DNA from 3 places in the Ligilactobacillus murinus genome. Region 2 is predicted to be linked to each of the others. Evidence: predicted binding sites of a transcription regulator. Region 2 holds the regulator's gene; each other region holds the start of a gene.
The links. Region 2 encodes LexA, which represses DNA repair genes until DNA is damaged. Its sites were predicted from a motif close to CNAACANNTGTTNG; they were not measured.
Positions count from the first base shown of each region.

Region 1: a site for LexA is predicted at 1,189-1,202, ahead of uvrB (excinuclease ABC subunit UvrB). Genes of this name have one in related genera too.
Region 3: a site for LexA is predicted at 1,142-1,155, ahead of CPS94_RS01065 (replication-associated recombination protein A). Genes of this name have one in related genera too.

Region 1 is NZ_CP023565.1:321,494-323,773, forward strand. Features, by position in the region: gene CPS94_RS01565 (phospho-sugar mutase) at 1-1,126, shown strand, start outside; gene uvrB (excinuclease ABC subunit UvrB) at 1,251-2,280, shown strand, end outside.
Region 2 is NZ_CP023565.1:797,463-799,742, reverse strand. Features, by position in the region: gene recN (DNA repair protein RecN) at 1-645, shown strand, start outside; gene lexA (transcriptional repressor LexA) at 732-1,355, opposite strand; gene CPS94_RS03965 (DUF896 domain-containing protein) at 1,521-1,817, shown strand; gene CPS94_RS03960 (YneF family protein) at 1,898-2,122, shown strand; gene CPS94_RS03955 (lysophospholipid acyltransferase family protein) at 2,171-2,280, opposite strand, start outside.
Region 3 is NZ_CP023565.1:233,733-236,012, reverse strand. Features, by position in the region: gene CPS94_RS01065 (replication-associated recombination protein A) at 1-1,100, opposite strand, end outside; gene CPS94_RS01060 (diacylglycerol kinase) at 1,280-2,280, opposite strand, start outside.

The DNA of each region.
Region 1 (2,280 bases), 480 kb from region 2:
AGTCATCGGTTCAGAAGTTGACGAAGTTTATTTAGAAAATGCTAAAGAAGTAACGATCGACCGTGAGTTAGTTGCTGAAGAAGGCAAAACGATGAAGTTGGTCTTTACGCCACTTCACGGTACTGGTGGGATGTTAGGTGAAAAGGCTTTACGTCAAGCAGGTTTTGAAGACTTTACAATGGTCCCAGAACAAGCTATGCCAGACCCAGAGTTTCCAACCGTTGAACATCCAAATCCAGAGTTTACAGAAGCTTTTGATTTAGCGATCAAATTAGGCAAGAGCCAAAAAGCTGATCTTTTAGTGGCTGTCGACCCTGACGCTGATCGTTTAGGAGCAGCCGTTCGACAACCAGATGGTGAATATGAATTGTTGACGGGTAACCAGATCGCAGCTTTGATGTTGAATTATATTTTAACAGCTCGTAAAAAAGCAGGTAACTTACCAGCAAATGGGGCTTTAGTAAAATCGATCGTTTCTAGTGAATTTGCTGCTAAAGTTGCGGCTGACTTTGGGATCGAAACGATCAATGTCTTGACTGGGTTCAAGTTTATCGCTGAACAGATCCAACACTTTGAAGAAACAAATGAACACAGCTTCATGTTAGGTTTTGAAGAAAGTTATGGTTATTTGATCCGTCCGTTTGTGCGCGATAAAGATGCGATCCAATCTTTAGTACTATTAGCTGAAGTAGCTGCTTTTTACAAGAAACAAGGTAAGAATTTATATGATGGTCTACAAGAGTTATTTGAAAAATACGGCTATTTTGCTGAAAAGACGATCGCTTTGACCTTTGATGGGATCGAAGGTGCACAAGAGATCAAAGACTTGATGGCTAAGTTCCGGCAAGAATTGCCAACTGATTTTGCTGGGTATAAAGTGATCGCAGCTGAGGACTATCAAGCTTCCAGTCGTCAAGATGCAGAAGGTAATGTGACAACGATCAACTTGCCTAAGTCAAATGTTTTGAAATACTTCCTTGAAGATGGAACTTGGATCGCAGTTCGTCCTTCAGGTACAGAACCAAAGATCAAATTTTACATTGGAACACAAGGTACTTCCGAAGCTGATGCACAAGCTAAATGTGAAAAATTTGAAAAAGCGATCAATGATTTCATCAAGGGCTAAAGTTTAGCTATTAGCTGTTGAAGACACGGTGATCAGCCGTGTCTTTTTTGGTTCTGCTGATGCGAAAATACGTTCGTTGTGGTATAATCTTGTAAGCAATAGTTTTTAATGAGGGGGTAATCATTTGATCGAACGTCAAGCCGATAAAGAGTTCAAATTAGTTTCAAAATATCAACCAACTGGAGACCAACCGCAAGCGATCAGTGAGCTTGCAGCAGGGATCAAAGCGGGTAAAAAAGAACAGATCTTATTAGGGGCTACTGGGACAGGGAAAACTTTTACGATCTCAAATGTGATCGCCAAAGTCAATAAGCCAACTTTGGTCTTAGCTCATAATAAGACCCTGGCAGGCCAGCTCTATGGCGAGTTTAAAGAATTTTTCCCAGACAATGCTGTTGAGTATTTTGTATCCTACTACGATTACTATCAACCTGAAGCTTATGTTCCTTCAAGTGATACTTATATCGAAAAGGATTCAAGCATCAACGATGAAATCGATAAATTACGTCACTCTGCGACTAGTTCGCTATTAGAGCGCAATGATGTGATCGTAGTGGCCTCAGTTTCATCGATCTTTGGGTTAGGTGACCCCAAAGAATACCGTGATCAAGCTCTTTCATTGCGAGTTGGGCAAGAGCTTGAACGGGACAAGTTGTTGAACCAATTGATCGATGTTCAATTTGAACGTAACGATATCGACTTTCAACGGGGGCGTTTTCGTGTCCGGGGGGATGTAGTCGAGATCTTTCCCGCTTCACGAGATGAACAAGCGCTTAGGGTCGAATTTTTTGGTGATGAGATCGATCGGATCCGAGAAGTTGACCCTTTGACTGGCGAGATCTTAGGTGAGCGCAATCACGTTGTTATCTTCCCAGCAACGCACTTTTTGACAAGTGGCGAACGTTTAGAAGGAGCTATCAAGAGCATCGAGGCTGAATTAGCTCAAAGGTTAGAAGTTTTGCGCGCTGATGGTAATCTATTAGAGGCCCAACGCTTAGAACAACGAACGACCTACGATATTGAAATGTTGCGTGAAATGGGATATTGTTCGGGGATCGAAAATTATTCACGGCATATGGATGGAAGAAAACCAGGTGAAGCACCGTATACATTGTTGGACTTCTTCCCAGATGATTTTTTGATCGTGGTCGATG
Region 2 (2,280 bases):
CAGCAAGTCGAGCAGGTCAAAGAAGCTCATAGCAAGGCAAAAAAATTAGCGTTAGAGATCAGTGAGTTGCGTAAGCAGACTGCTAAACGGCTTGAAGCTGAGATCCATCAGCAGTTGAGTGCACTATATATGGATAAAGCTGTTTTTGAAGTGCGATTTTTACCGGCGAATGGACAATTGACTGAAACTGGCCTTGATCGGGTCGAATTTTATATTCAAACTAATCCCGGAGAAGAAATGGGGGCTTTAGCAAGGATCGCTTCTGGTGGTGAATTATCGCGGATCATGCTCGCGCTAAAGACGATCTTTGCTCAAAATAAAGGTGTGACGAGTATTATTTTCGATGAGGTCGATACTGGGGTCAGTGGACGTGTCGCACAAGCGATCGCTGAAAAGATCAGCCAGATCGCAACTAATTCGCAGGTGCTGTGTATCACCCACTTGCCACAGGTCGCAGCTGTGGCAGACCACCATTATTTTATTGCTAAACATGTAGCCAATGGGCGGACTGAAACTTCGCTTACGATCTTAAATGATAAAGAACGGATCGAAGAACTAGCCCGGATGCTGTCAGGTTCTTCGATCACGACTTTGACACTAGAACATGCAGAAGAACTGCTAAAAATGGCTAAGGAAGGTAAATAGTTCTAAAAGATGCACTTTGAGGCATCTTTTTTTTGGAATTAAAAAAACTAGAAGTCTTTAAACTCCTAGTTACTAAAATACCGACTTTAGATCATATCACGGTAGAGTCCGATGACTTTGCCTAAAATTACGACATTATCCAAGATGATCGGATCCATCGTTTCATTTTCAGGTTGTAATCTAAAATACCCGTCTTCTTTGTAGAATCGCTTGCATGTTGCCTCATCGTCTTCGGTCATGGCGATCACGATATCACCATTGTCAGCAGCAGACTGTTTTCTAACGATAACTTGATCACCATCTAAGATCCCAGCATCGATCATGCTTTCACCACGGATGTTCAACATGAACAAATCATTGGCATCACTTAAATTAGGTGGTAATGGAAAGTAATCAGTTGTTTCTTCAACAGTTAAGATCGGCATCCCTGCGGTCACAGTTCCGATGACTGGGATCTCATTTAAAGTAGTTTTGATCCCTAGAGCTTCTAGACCAGCAAGGGTAACTTCCATTGCCCGTGGCTTAGTAGGATCTTTTTTGAGAAAACCTTTCTTAGTTAAGCGTGCTAAATGACCGTGTACAGTTGAGGTCGAAGAAAGTGAGACTGCTTGACAGATCTCGCGCACAGTCGGTGGATAACCTTTGCTCTCAACTGTATTGTAGATAAAACGCAAAATATTTAGCTGTCTTTTTTCGGATGCTTTTGTCATTTTGAACACCTCAATACATTTCTATAGGGTAATTATAACATAGAAAATCAGCAGTTACAAACAAGCGTTTGCTTTATCGAAAAGAAAGCGACTAAACTAATGACTTTCTTAAAATTTTGAGCTAGAATATAGAAGATAGATCATCTTGGAAAAGAGGAATTTAATATGGAAAAAGACGAAACATTAGAACAAACGTCAGAAAAGACGGAAGCAAAAAAAAGTGCGATCCCACAAGAGCTGATCGATCGTATCAATGAATTGTCTAAAAAGAAAAAAGAAGGCACACTAACAGAAGCTGAAAAAGAAGAGCAACAAGAATTGCGTAAGACTTACTTAGCGATGTTTAGAGAAAACTTCCGTAGCCACGTAGAAATGTTACAAGTCTACGATAAAGATGGCAATGAAGTTACTCCAGAAAAGGTGAAAAAGATCCAACGTGAACGTGGTTTGCGTGATAATTAAAGCTGTTTAGCGCTTTATTTTTAAGGATAATTTGTGTAGAATAAGTAGTTGAATGAATATAATGAGAAGGGGGTGCTGGAATGTCTACTGGAATTTGGATCGTACTTGTAGTCTTAGCGCTTATCCTTGGCTTTGTTGGTGGTTTCTTTGCTGCTCGTAAGTACATGGAAGACTATTTGAAGAAAAATCCGCCGATCAATGAACAGATGTTGCGGACGATGATGATTCAGATGGGGCAAAAGCCTTCTGAAAAGAAACTTCATCAAATGATGGCTTCAATGAAGCAAAATATGTCTAAAAAATAATTTAAAACTAAAAATAGGTTGTGACTTATGTGTCCAACCTATTTTTAGTTATTTTTTTGTTGCAGGATCGATGTAGTGGAAGCTTGGATCGATCGCTTTGTCCAGTTTGGTAAAGGCTTGTTCCATTTCATTGATGATCGCTGCTTGGGTCTCATCGG
Region 3 (2,280 bases), 560 kb from region 2:
ATCTGCAGTGGCACCGGTTCATTTAAAGTCTGTTTGACATCTTTAGCAACTCTGGTAGTCGCTTTATAAACAGCATTAGATTTAGGTGCCAAAGATAGATAGATCACTGCTTGGGTCAAATGCACATTACATTCAGGCATTCCGATAAATTGACACGTTTGAAAAACATTAACAACTAGATTCAAGGCATTGTTATCAGCTAAACCGATATCTTCACTGGCAAAACGCAACAAGCGCCGGGCAATATATAACGGATCTTCGCCACCGGCTAGCATCCGATTCAACCAATAGATCGCTGCATCAACATCGCTATTACGCATGGATTTATGCAAAGCTGAGATCAAGTCATAATGGTCTTCACCGTTCTTATCATATTTGAGTGTCTTTTCCCCTAAAACTTGACTCAACAGATCATCACTTAGTTCTAAAGTTCCATCTTGGCTGACATTTCCATTATCAACTAGCATCTCTAATGTATTTAAGGCATTTCGCGCATCCCCGTCACTAAAGAGCGCGATCTGCTCTAATAACGTCTTTGAAGCAGTGAGCTCTTTTTCAAAGCCTACTCGACAAGCACGGTCCAACAGCTCAACTAATTGTTCTTTCGTCAGTTGCTTTAAGACAAAGACTTTCAACCTGGATAAAAGCGCTGAATTGATCTCAAAAGATGGATTCTCTGTCGTTGCCCCGATCAAAACAATACTCCCATTCTCCACAAACGGTAAAAAAGCATCTTGTTGCGCCTTATTGAAACGATGGATCTCATCTACGAAAACGATCGTCTTTTGGCCATAAGCAGTATTAGCTTCGGCTTCTTGCATGATCTTTTTGATCTCTTTGATCCCACTTGTGACCGCACTAAATGAGATAAAACCTGCTTTAGTCTGCTTAGCGATAACTTGAGCCAACGTCGTCTTTCCCACACCGGGTGGGCCCCACAAGATCATCGAAGTTACTCGATCTTGAGTGATCAATTCCTTTAAGATCTTACCTGGTCCTAATAAATGCGTCTGCCCGAAAACTTGCTCTAAATTCTCTGGTCGTAAACGACTGGCTAGCGGTTCATTTACTTGGTCCTCAAAGATCGATCCTTGTTGCATGCCCTCACCTCCGTTTATCTGTCGTTTCCATTTTATCATACCGAACATTAGTTTGTAAAAAACAAAACTAATGTACTTGCTCTAACAAAAAAGCAGCCAGTTACCTTGAAGTGAACTATAAGGCAAGCTAAATTTAACTAAAAAACTCGTTGCTCCAAATCAAAACAACGAGTTCTTAGCTACTTATCTAATTTGATATTGTCAGATTCATCAAGTTCTTGAACACCATCAACAAAGTTTTTCTTGGCTTCGTCCATACCTTCATCTTCTTTGACTTCTGTGATCGCCCGCTTTGGGATCGCTTGGGTATTGGCAAAGATCTCAATATGGCGCTTCAAGTTCTTGAATTTCATCGGCGCATCCCCACCGTATTCACCATCAATATTGATCATCATTTTTTCATCGACTGGCTTAGCGACCAATTTAGAGGTTTTAACATAGAGGATATTAGCGTCATTGATGTGTTTACCACCGTTTAAGACCATTGTGATCAAGCGCATCATTTCTAATAGATTACTCGTCTTGACCACGATCAAGGTAAATTTTCCATCATCTAAACTGGCGTCAGGTACGATCTGTTCAAAGCCCCCGACTGAATTAGTCAAAGCTAAGAAAAACATTGATGCTTTACCGTCATAAACACCATCATCATATTCAAGGTGCATATTGATCGGTTTGACCCGGGGCAATAACTCAGCCCCCTTAACCAGGTAAGCCAAGTAGCCAAAAAGGGTCTTGAATTCAGATGGCACTGCATATGTCAATTCACTCAAGAGACCACCGGCTGCAATATTGACAAAATATTTGTCATTAGCTCGCCCGATATCCATCTTGACCGTTTTACCATTGGCGATGACTTTAGCCGCTTCGATCGGACTTTCCCGCGGTATCTTTAAAGCCCGCGCATAGTCATTGGTCGTACCGGCGGGAATGATCCCCAACTTTGGCCGGTGTTTTAGAGGGGCGATCCCATTAACGACTTCATTGATCGTGCCATCACCACCAGCTGCAATGATCAAGTTAAAGCCTGCTTGAGCTGCCCGTTTAGCTTCATTTTGAGCAGAATTAGGCTCAGGCGTCGTTGCAAAGGCACTCGTTTCATAACCAGCACGTTCTAAAATATTTAAGATCTCAACTAGATCATTTTTTAAAGCTTCACGTCCAGATGTCGGATTATAAA